2 regions of the Rahnella contaminans genome follow, and region 2 is predicted to be linked to the other one. Evidence: predicted binding sites of a transcription regulator. Region 2 holds the regulator's gene; the other holds the start of a gene.
The links. Region 2 encodes CRP, which controls carbon source genes, mostly activating them, when cyclic AMP is high. Its sites were predicted from a motif close to ATGTGANNNNNNTCACAT; they were not measured.
Positions count from the first base shown of each region.

Region 1: a site for CRP is predicted at 4,451-4,468, ahead of deoC (deoxyribose-phosphate aldolase). Genes of this name have one in related genera too.

Region 1 covers NZ_JAADJS010000002.1:218,137-224,117, reverse strand. The annotation lists gene deoD (purine-nucleoside phosphorylase) at 1-616, opposite strand, end outside; gene deoB (phosphopentomutase) at 700-1,923, opposite strand; gene deoA (thymidine phosphorylase) at 2,012-3,340, opposite strand; gene deoC (deoxyribose-phosphate aldolase) at 3,431-4,210, opposite strand; gene GW579_RS10215 (TatD family hydrolase) at 4,749-5,537, opposite strand; gene GW579_RS10210 (patatin-like phospholipase family protein) at 5,534-5,981, opposite strand, start outside.
Region 2 covers NZ_JAADJS010000004.1:358,257-364,237, forward strand. The annotation lists gene argD (bifunctional acetylornithine/succinyldiaminopimelate transaminase) at 1-467, shown strand, start outside; gene GW579_RS18850 (YccS/YhfK family putative transporter) at 658-2,733, opposite strand; gene crp (cAMP-activated global transcriptional regulator CRP) at 2,795-3,427, opposite strand; gene GW579_RS18860 (OsmC family protein) at 3,790-4,197, shown strand; gene GW579_RS18865 (LysR substrate-binding domain-containing protein) at 4,199-5,110, opposite strand; gene GW579_RS18870 (MFS transporter) at 5,315-5,981, shown strand, end outside.

The DNA.
Region 1 (5,981 bases), on a different contig from region 2:
GGTCGGAAACGGTACAGATGGTCAGCGCTTTTGCGCCGAATTCAGCTGCCACGCCGTAGATACCGGCGGCTTCCATTTCCACACCCAGAATGCCGTATTTTTCCATCACGTCGAACATTTGCGGGTCTGGCGTGTAGAACAGATCAGCGGAGAAGATGTTACCAACGCGGGCATTAATGCCTTTAGCTTTTGCCGCATCAGCAGCGTTACGCACCATGTCGTAATCCGCGATAGCCGCGTAATCGTGATCTTTAAAACGCATGCGGTTCACTTTGGAATCGGTGCAGGCACCCATGCCAATCACGATATCACGCAGTTTGATGTCTTCACGTACCGCGCCGCAGGAACCCACACGGATGATTTTTTTGACGCCGAATTCGGTGATCAGCTCTTTGGCATAAATTGAGCAGGAAGGAATGCCCATGCCGTGGCCCATAACAGAGATTTTGCGGCCTTTGTAGGTGCCGGTGAAGCCCAGCATCCCACGCACGTCATTCACCTGCTTAACGTCCTGAAGGAAAGTTTCCGCGATGTGCTTGGCGCGCAGCGGATCGCCCGGCATCAGCACTACGTCAGCGAAGTCGCCCATTTCAGCATTAATGTGTGGAGTTGCCATCTTCTTATTCCTTAATTCTGCGAGGTGTCATGTTCATAATAAAAACGCGGCCAGTAAGCTTTACTGGCCGCGCATTCTAATCGTTACAGCATGGATTTACCGTAATCCATCGGCGTCAGATCGAAGTATTTCGCGACCGTCTGCCCGATGTCCGCGAAGGTTTCACGGTGGCCCAGCGAGCCCGGTTTTACTTTAGGACCATAGATTAACACCGGAATGTGCTCACGGGTATGGTCTGTGCCGCGCCAGGTCGGGTCGCAACCGTGGTCAGCGGTGAAGATAATAATGTCATCTTCTTTCACCAGCTCCAGCAGTTCCGGCATACGGCGGTCGAACAGCTCAAGCGCAGCGGCATAGCCCGGAACATCACGACGGTGGCCGTAAGAAGAGTCGAAATCAACAAAGTTGGTGAAGACGATTGTCTTATCACCCGCTTCTTTCATCTCTTTAATGGTCGCGTCAAACAGCGCGTCCAGCCCGGTGGCTTTCACTTTTTTTGTAATACCGACCTGCGCATAGATATCCGCGATTTTACCAACGGAAACTACGTGGCCGTTTTTCTCATCAACCAGTTTTTTCAGGATGGTCGGTGCCGGTGGCTCCACCGCCAAATCATGACGGTTACCGGTACGCTCGAAATGACCGGCTTTGTCGCCGATAAACGGACGCGCGATAACACGGCCAATGTTGTAACCGCCTTCAGTCAGTTCTTCACGGGCGATTTCGCACAGTTCATACAGGCGATCCAGCCCGAAAGTTTCTTCGTGGCAGGCAATCTGGAAAACGGAGTCCGCAGAGGTGTAGAAAATCGGCTTGCCGGTTTTCATGTGTTCTTCGCCTAAATCGTCCAGCACGACGGTGCCGGATGAGTGGCAGTTGCCGAGGTAGCCCGGCAGATTGGCGCGTTTCACCAGCTTATCCAGCAGTTCCTGCGGGAAACTGTTGGTGGTATCGCTGAAATAACCCCAGTCGAAAAGAACAGGCACACCGGCGATTTCCCAGTGGCCTGACGGGGTATCTTTACCGGAGGAAAGTTCGCTCGCATAAGCATAAGCGCCGGTAATTTCAGAATTACCGTCCATGCCTTCCGGGATTTTTCCGGTGGATTCTTCAGCGGCTTTCGCCAGCCCAAGACGGGTCAGGTTCGGCAGATTCAGCGGCCCTTTGCGACCTTTGTCGGCTTCGCCACGCGCGCAGGCAGCCGCGATATGGCCCAATGTGTCAGAACCGGCATCGCCAAAGCGCTCGGCATCTTCACTGGCACCGATACCGAATGAGTCTAACACCATGATAAATGTACGTTTCATTTTGCTCTCCTGCGAATGGTTACGCATTGGGTCACGCGGAACTGCCGCGCACCTGATCACTCTTAAATGGGGGCGATTCAGCCTGAAATCAAGCTTTGCCGCTGATCCGGCGATAAACCACCGGCGTGCTTTCCGGCGCTTTGTCACTCAGGACAATGGCCGCGCGCACTTCCTGCGCTGCCTGCTGCCAGGCCGCTTCACTGTTCGCGTGGATCATCGCCAGTGGCTGACGGGTATCCACCTGCTGACCAAGTTGCGCCATGTGGGTCAGACCGACGCTGTAATCGATAGCATCGCTGGCACGACGACGACCACCACCCAGTGACACCACCGCCATGCCCAGCGCGCGGGTATCCATCGCACTGACAATGCCGTTTGTTTCGGCGTAAACCGGTTTGCTCAGCGTCGCCTGTTGCAGATAGTTGTCGTAATTTTCGATGAAATCGGTCGGGCCTTTTTGCGCCGCAATCATGCGACCAAAAACTTCAGCCGCTTTGCCGTTATCCAGCACCGCCTGCAATTTGCTGCGGGCATCAGCGTCATCTTTTGCCAGTCCACCGGACAGCAGCATTTCAACGCACAGCGCCATGGTGACTTCCAGCAAACGCGGATTGCGGTATTCGCCGGTCAGGAAGCGCACGGCTTCGCGCACTTCCACCGCATTTCCGGCACTTGATGCCAGCACCTGATTCATGTCGGTCAGCAGCGCCGTGGTTTTGCAACCCGCGCCATTTGCCACATCCACAATCGCCTGTGCCAGATCTTCTGAAAGCTGGTAGGTCGGCATAAACGCGCCGGAGCCCACTTTGACGTCCATGACCAGCGCGTCCAGCCCTTCGGCCAGTTTTTTGGCGAGGATCGATGCGGTAATCAGCGGGATAGAATCCACGGTCGCGGTGATATCACGCGTTGCGTAGAAGCGTTTGTCCGCCGGTGCCAGCGAGCTGGTCTGGCCGATAATCGCCACACCAACGTCCTGGATGATGCTGCGAAAACGGCTGTCATCCGGGAAAATATCAAAGCCCGGGATCGCTTCGAGTTTATCGAGCGTACCGCCGGTATGACCGAGGCCACGGCCTGAAATCATCGGGACATAACCGCCACAGGCTGCCACCATCGGGCCCAGCATCAGGGAGGTCACGTCACCCACGCCGCCGGTGGAATGTTTATCTACAACCGGGCCGTTCAGGTTGAGGCTTTTCCAGTCCAGCACGGTGCCGGAATCGCGCATCGCCATGGTCAGCGAAACACGTTCTTTCATGGTCATATCATTGAAATAGATGGTCATTGCCAGTGCGGCAATCTGACCTTCTGAAACCTGACTGTCGCGAATGCCGTTCACAAAGAAACGAATTTCTTCGTCGCTTAAAGGCTGGCCGTCACGTTTTTTTCGAATAATTTCTTGTGCGAGAAACAAGGTATCCCCCTGCCTGAGCTGAACGCTAAATGTGAACGCCAATACCGGACGCTGCAAAACAGCGCCACGGCATCGGCATAACAACGGTGATTAATAGCTGCTGGTGGCTTTCTGGCCAGCGTGACCGAGAGTGGTCAGCAGGCTTGCCAGCAGGCTGGAAGCGCCGAAACGGAAGTGACGTGCATCAGCCCATTCGCGACCCAGCAGGCGGTCAGCCAGTGCCAGATATTGCGCAGCATCTTCAGCGGTTTTGACGCCACCGGCCGGTTTGAAACCGACGGTTTTGCCCACGCCCATTTCAGCAATCACGCTCATCATCAGTTCAGCGCTGTGCAATGTTGCGTTTTCAGGCACTTTACCGGTTGAGGTTTTGATGAAATCAGCGCCTGCTTTGATAGCAATTTCGGAGGCTTTGCGGATCAGCGCGTCCTGTTTCAGCTCACCGGTTTCGATGATCACTTTCAGCAGAACATTTGCGGCTGCACAGGCTTCTTTGCACTGTTTAACCATCTCAAAACCGATTTGCTCGTTACCGGCGATCAGCGCGCGGTACGGGAATACCACGTCAACTTCGTCGGCACCGTAAGCAATCGCTGCGCGGGTTTCTGCCAGCGCAATGTCGAGATCGTCATTACCGTGTGGGAAGTTCGTCACGGTCGCAATGCGGATGTCCGGCGTTCCTTGCTCGCGCAGGGTTTTACGGGCAACAGGAATAAAACGAGGATAAATACAGACAGCAGCGGTGTTACCTGCCGGGCTTTTTGCCTGGTGACAAAGGGCGATCACTTTTGCATCGGTGTCGTCTTCGTTCAGCGTGGTTAAATCCATCAGGTTCAGCGCACGTTGCGCTGCGGCGGTTAAATCGGTCATATAACTCTCCAACAATTTTCAATTCCAGCGACCGGCCAGAACTGAGCATACAGTCATGAATTCATTCCGGCGGTTAACATCGGGGGAAAGAATTCTGCACGTTGGCGAGCGGACTTGGTTCCATGAAGATAGCGTGCGTAAACCCTGTGGCTTACGTGGCAACTGAGATCCTTCTCACCGCGCTTTGATTGGCTGATGCCAATTCGTTGTGACTATTTGAACACGTCACATCAGGTTCCTGTGTGCAGTATTTCACACAAAATGAAAACCGTTTGCAACGTTGCTTATTAAAATGAGACCCAAGTCACACTTTAACGGCGCTATGCTCAGCGTCTAAACCAGATAAGAGTGTATACCCGATTCATGACAAGCGAAGTTCAGGCGGATATACAGAGAACGCCGACCGGCGATCTTGTGGCCAATGTTATAATAATAACATTTTAAAGAGAACATAAATCGCACCACAGCGAACAATCCAAAGACAGCAAGAAATGCCGGGCAATAAAAATGTTATTTAAATCACAAAAAGTATAACGAATTACTGCCGTGCAGATAACTGAAAGACCCGGCGGGTGTTGGCGAGCAACGTATCGGCGATTTCCTGCGCAGATTCTGTACGCAACTGGCATAACACATCAAACACCACCGCGGCGCGTTCCGGCCGGTTAGGTTGTCCCTGAAAACCCTGCAACGGCATATCCGGCGCATCGGTTTCGAGCAGTAAAGAAGAGAGTGGCAACTGCGCCATCACCTGACGGGTTTTCTGCGCACGTTCGTAACTAATCGTTCCGCCGACGCCTATCGCATAACCGAGTTTAATAAACGCCTGCGCCTGAGAAAGGCTTCCGGCAAAACCGTGTACCACGCCGGTCGCGGGCAGTTTCGCCTGTCGTAACATCGCGGCGAGCTGATCGTGGCTGCGGCGTGAATGCAAAATCACCGGCAGATTCTCTTTTTTTGCCAGGGAAAACTGAGCTTTAAGCAACCGCTGTTGTTGCTCAAACATCGGGTCTTCCATGTATAAATCCAGCCCGATTTCGCCTACTGCCACCAGCCGCGCATCACGGTGGCTGAGCAACGCTTCCAGCAATTCGACATCCTGATCCTTGTGCTGCGCGATATATAAAGGATGCAGCCCGAGCGCGGCGTGGATCTGCGGGTGATTTTTGGCGAGCGCAAGAATGCCGCGAAAGCGATCTGCCGTCACGGCAGGCACGATAATCTCGCGGACACCCGATTCACCGGCGAGACGCAGGCTGTCCGCTTCTGCGCCGGTAAAAGGCGGAAAATCGAAATGGCAATGCGTATCGATGAACGTGAAACTCACAACTTATCACCTTCGCTGGCCGGAAAATGACTCTCAGCCGGCGCATTGTCGCTCATCGCCGCCGGACGGACTACGCCGCCATCGGCGACCATATCCGTCAGCACGGCGGGATCGAGAATAATCTGCTCGATTGTGCTGCTGGCGGCGGCCAGCGGGATCACATTCTCCGGCTCGTCCTGCGGCACCACGATGCGTTTTGGACGGCTAACGCGCGGAGTAATCTGTGGATAAGGCCGTTCGTTTTCGCGCGGCATCAGCCAGTGCGCAGCAGCAGAAAGGAAATAACGTCCGCAACGGCGGCCGAGATGATAATCCTGGTTCAGCGCAGGAAGACGGCTTCCCAGCGCGTGGCTGGCCAGCGGTTTTGGCGGGAAGATTTCGAAAATGCGCACATCATCCGGCGGATTTTCAATGAACTGCTGAATGCGGTGATAGCTTTCTTCG
Region 2 (5,981 bases):
TGACCACCGCCAAAGCGCTGGGCGGCGGTTTCCCTGTCAGCGCCATGCTGGCAACGGAAGACGTTGCATCGGTGATGGAACCGGGCAAACATGGCACCACCTACGGCGGTAACCCGCTGGCCTGTGCCGTCGCCGAAGCCGCACTGGATATTATCAATACGCCAGACGTGCTGGCCGGTATCAATGAACGCCGCGAGAAATTCATCAGCGCGCTGGATGCCATCAACCAGAAATATTCTGTCTTCAGCGAATTCCGCGGGCAGGGGTTGCTGATTGGCGCCGAGCTGTCGGATGCCTTCAAAAACCGCGCCGGAGAGTTTCATGCCGCCGCCGCTGAGTTCGGGTTGATGATGCTGGTGGCGGGCCCGAATGTGATCCGGTTTGCACCATCACTGGTTATCGACTTCGCGGATATTGAAGAAGGGATGGGGCGCTTTGAGAAAGCTGTGGCAAAAGTTACAGGCTGACTGCTCCCCCCTTGCGAAGGGGAGATCGACGTTTTACTTCTATCCTGCAATGGCTGAAAGGTTTTACTTTTGCTCCTTCCCCTTTCACGAGGGGAAGGCTGGGATGGGGTGTTGGTTTGAGGGCAACTCAGACAATTAAGCCGACCTTAATACCCCACCCCTCCCTTTTGCAGGGGGAGGGAGTTATAAATCACGCCCGCCGCGTTAACCAGATCCCATGATGTGGTCTCTGCTTCCACGCCAGTGACGAAATAGTATGCATCACACTCAGATGCGATATCACCCTCCGCAGGTGGCGTTCCATTTCGGTCAGCGGCATATCCGGATGCAGCTCCGGCGCATTAAACAAGGTGTTCTCACCACCGGGCCCGTCGTAAAGCAACCGCTGCTGACAGCTTTGCAGCGCGATTTCGCAGGTCTGCAAATACTCCGTCGCCAGTTTCTCCGGCAGCATGTAGTGCTCGCGGGCGAGAATAGTCATCGCATTGATGTGCTCGACAATAAACTGACTGTGCGTCACCCACAGACGCATATCCGCCAGATAATGCGAGTTAAAGCCCGGTTCCTGCATTGCCTGATTCAGTGAGGTGAACAGTTTATTATGCGCCTGATTGACCTGCATTCGGGTGTAAGCGAGTTTCGCGGCATCCGGATTTTCCTCAAGCAGCAACCGGATTGCGTTCTGATAGGTTTCCAGCGCCTGATGCGCATTCTGGCGCAGCAAACCGCTTTGCCATTGCGGCCACAACCAGATGGTGCCGCCGAAAGCCAGCGCACAGCCGATCAGCGTATCTATCAGCCGTGGTACGAGAAAATGTACGCCATTCATCGCCAGCAGTTGCAGGGTATACACGGCTGTCACTGTCATACCTACCATTGCCAGCCCGTAGTTTTTGCGTAAAACCGTGTAGGACAACAAAGTAATCAGCAGCATGCAGAGCAACGTGGTGCTTTCGGGTAATTCCAGCTTCAGCAATCCGGATGCAATCAGTAATCCGGCCAGCGTCCCCAGCGCACGGTGCTGGATACGTACGCGCGTGGCGTTATAGCCGTTCTGGCTGACCAGCATGATGGTCAGCAAAATCCAGTAGGGCTTGGGCAGATTGAAAAACAGACCAAGGCTGCTGCCAATCGCCAGGATGATGCCAAGCCGGGCAGCATTGCGCAGCGCGACCGATTTAAAGGAAAGATAACTTTTCAACGCCGGCCAGAAAGGTAAGCGGGGCTGAGTGTTCATCAGATCGCGTCGGTACAGCGGACGTTGTGTCCGCAATAAACGCGCAATGCGGCTGAAATGGTAATAGCAAAATTGACCGACCGGATTCTCCGGATTGCGCGCGGCTATTTTCTCCAGCGCGGCCAGTTCGTTGGCCATCGTAAATCGCCCGGATAAACGGTGATAAAGAATGTCATCAGCGATGACCCGCAGACGGGCGGAGATCACCTGCGCATTACGTCGTATAACCGCTTCGGCGTGGCTTTCTTCCACCAGCTTTTGCACTTCTTCCGGCTGATGCAGGCTCACCGTGATGTGTTCCTGCAAATCGAGTGCGACCTGAAAACGCTGGAACAGTCGCTTATGGTGATGATGATGTCCGTGTTGCGGCAGCATGTGCAGTTGCTGATAAAGCAGGGCAATCAGATCGATAACCTGTTGCTGACGCGCCAGCAGTGGCGGTAGCGCGGTTTCAGGATCGGTGTGTTGCGTCAGCAGGCTGTATTTCGCCTCGAAGTAATCTGCCAGTTGCAGATAGAGCTGGCTGAGGGTTTCGCGCATCGGTTGTTCTTTTGAAATACGAAACCACGCCCAGTTAAAGATACCGTACCAGGCGGTGCCTGCGGCGAACAGCGCCGGAGCTTGCCACATCGGGCGCAGACCCACCATGCTCAGCGTGAAGATGGTCGCCACCAGCGCACCGGGCAACAGACGCGCATGCAGCGGGCTGATTTCACCGGTCACGCCCAGCAGTAACGCCAGCGAGAACATGATGAGCGGCAGGGGAATGTGCCAGCTTTCCAGCATCACTTGCAGCAGAATGCTGCTCAGGGCAAAAAGCGTGCCGCCGACCATCAGACGTTTGAAAAAGCGTTTGTGTGGCGTATCCAGACCCGCGACATTGCAGCAGGCGGGACACAGAGAGAACAGCAGACCCATTTGCAGATTGCCAAAAAGCCAGCAAATGCCAACAGGCAGGCACAACACCAGCGTCTGGCGCAGCGCGTAGTTAACTTCGGGATGATAGAACAGTCTTCGCCATAGCGTCATGCGTAAAGCTTAGCCCATAAAAAAGGCGCGACAGTTAGCTGCCGCGCCAATTTCTGAGGGATTAACGTGTGCCGTAAACGACAATCGTTTTACCGTGTGCGGAGATCAGGCTTTGATCTTCCAGCATTTTGAGAATACGTCCGACTGTTTCACGTGAACAACCGACGATTTGGCCGATTTCCTGACGGGTGATCTTGATTTGCATCCCGTCCGGATGGGTCATTGCATCAGGCTGTTTAGCCAGATTAAGCAAAGTTTGCGCGATACGGCCTGTTACGTCGAGGAAGGCAAGGTTGCCGACTTTCTCTGACGTCACTTGCAGACGGTTTGCCATCTGCGCGGAAAGACGCATCAGAATATCCGGGTTTACCTGAATCAGCTGGCGGAATTTTTTATAAGAAATTTCAGCCACTTCGCAGGCAGTTTTAGCACGCACCCAGGCACTGCGTTCCTGCCCTTCTTCGAAGAGTCCCAGCTCGCCGATGAAGTCACCTTGGTTAAGGTATGACAGTATCATTTCTTTGCCTTCTTCATCTTTAATCAGGACGGCAACCGACCCTTTCACGATGTAGTACAGCGTTTCGGCTTTTTCACCTTGGTGAATCAGCGTACTTTTAGAAGGATACTTATGTATATGACAGTGAGACAGGAACCATTCGAGAGTCGGGTCTGTTTGTGGCTTGCCGAGAACCATTTGCTATTATCCTCTGTTGTTATCGCTGCCCAAAATCACAGGGCTCAGAGTTCCCTGTACGGCACTTACTTTAAAAAGCGCCCTTTCAGCATATAACTCCCCAGAAATGCTGCAAGCGGATGTCGGAGTGAAACAGCCTGATTATTGCTGTTAACACCGTGGGTTCTGTTCTTAAACCGCAAAAACCGTCACCGCAATTTACTGGAAAGTATGTTTCGGCTTTGTTTGTAACACAGGTTTGCAATGCTGTCTTCTGTTGTCTCGCTTCAGCATGATGGCGATCGGGTTACGTTGCCAGTTTTTGGGTGAAAGGGTAGTCTGAGGGGAAAATTTGACGAATTTATCCACCGGGAGAAGAGCACATGCACGCACGCGTAAAATGGGTAGAAGGGCTGACGTTTTTAGGTGAGTCAGCGTCGGGCCATCAGATCACAATGGATGGTAATGCGGGCGACAAAGCCCCGAGCCCGATGGAAATGTTGCTGATGTCGGCGGGCGGTTGCAGCGCGATTGATGTAGTGTCTATTTTGCAAAAAGGCCGCAACGACGTGCGTGACTGCGAAGTGAAACTGACGTCTCAGCGCCGCGAGGAAGCACCGCGTCTGTTCACGCACATCAACCTGCATTTCATCGTCACCGGCAAAGACCTGACGGATAAAATTGTGGAACGCGCAGTCAGCCTGTCTGCGGAAAAATATTGCTCCGTTTCCCTGATGCTGGGCAAAGCCGCGACAATCACCCACAGTTTTGAAGTAGTGAACGCCGAATAAGTCACGACCAGTGATACGACTGGCACTGACTTCGCAGTAAATCCAGAAATCGCCGCGCGGCAAACGTCAGCGGCGATTTCTGCGAATAGAGCACGCAATATTCCGCTTCCGGCAGCGTATCGATATTGAGCAGGCAAAGCCTGTCCTGTAAGCCGAACGGCGCGCGCATGGCCTTCGCCACAATCGTCAGATAATCCGACTGCAACACCATATTCAGCCCGCACACTACCGAATCCGTTCTTACCGGCGTTTCCCCGGCTGGTGCGTTAAAGCCGTTCATCGAAAGCTGAATCTGCTGGTAGTAACCCATATCCGTTTCCGGCAACACCCAGCGCGCGCACTGCAATTCGTCGAGCGTGGTGGCATCTGCCAGCGGATGCCCTTGCCGCGCAATCACGCCAAAAGGGGCGCTAAACAGCGGCTCACGCACCAAATCCTCCAGCGGAAAACCCGGCCCGGCGGTCCCGACGGCAAAATCGAGTTTCCCTTCACGCAGCGCCGGTAACAGCGTCGAAAGCTGGCCTTCTTTAATCAGCAGTTTGGACTGGGGAAATTGCGTTTTGAACGCTTCACTGAGGGCCGGAAATACCGTCAGCGCCAGCAGTGATGAAAACCCGATAGCCACCGAACCCGGCGAATACTGATTAATCTGCCGGATCTCATCCGCCGCGCGTTCAAGTTCTTCGAGAATAAACTGCATGCGCTGCGCAAAGGCGCGGCCGGTTTCCGTCAGCGCCATGCCCTGATTGCCGCGCACGATAAGCTGAGTTTCAAGCGTTTGTTCCAGTTCCCGCAAGGTTCTGCTGACCGCGGGCTGCGACTGATTCATCGCCCGCGCCGCGCCGCGAATACTGCCGCTGCGGATAACCTGCTGGAAAACCTTGAGTTGCTGCAATTTCGGTAAATAACGCATGTCGCCTCGCTTGAAAGCCCTATCAGTAAAAAGCATCACCCGCCCAAAAATTGCATCTTATGGCAAACCTGTAAAGCTGATAGCTTCAGATTTGGAATAAATAATGCGTTGTTATTCAGTTGATTACGTGATGCATGTCGCATTTTACTTTTCGCCCGACAGTGAGAACTTCTGACGCGGTGATAACAAAAAGGGATATCCGCTATGAAAAGTCGTTCCCTGATGATCTTCCTGCTGTTCGTCGGTTATGCGGTGGTGTATATCGACAAAACGGTGATGGGGTTCGCGCTGCTGCCGATTGAGCGCGAATTTAACCTGCAACCAGAGCAGCTGGGTTACATCACCGGCATTTTCTTCCTGGCCTATTCGCTGTTTCAGATCCCCGCTGGCTGGATGAATGACCGCTTCGGCTACAAAAAAGTACTTGGTATCTCGCTGTTTTTGCTCAGCGGGTTCGCGCTCTGCTTCGGTTTGCTGGGATTCAGCCTCGGTTTGCTGGTGACGTTTCGCTTTCTCTCCGGCGTCGGACATTCCGGTTATCCGTGTTCCTGCGCCAAAGCGGTGGTCTCGAATTTTGATGTCGGGCAGCGCACTTTCGCGCAGTCCGTATTGCTGTCATCCGCCGGTCTGGCGATGACAGCCGGGCCGCTGATTGCGGTGTACGCACTCGATACGCTCGGCTGGCGCGGATCATTCTCTATTCTCGGCCTTCTGGCGTTTGCGATTGCCGTTGCGATTATCATTTTTGTGCCGAACCCTCCGAAAGCAGAAGCCCGTAACGGCGTAGCGACCGGCTACCGTGAGCTGCTTAAAAATCCGATTGTCGTGCTGCTGTTCGTGTCGATTTTCTGCATCAACATTCCGTCTTACG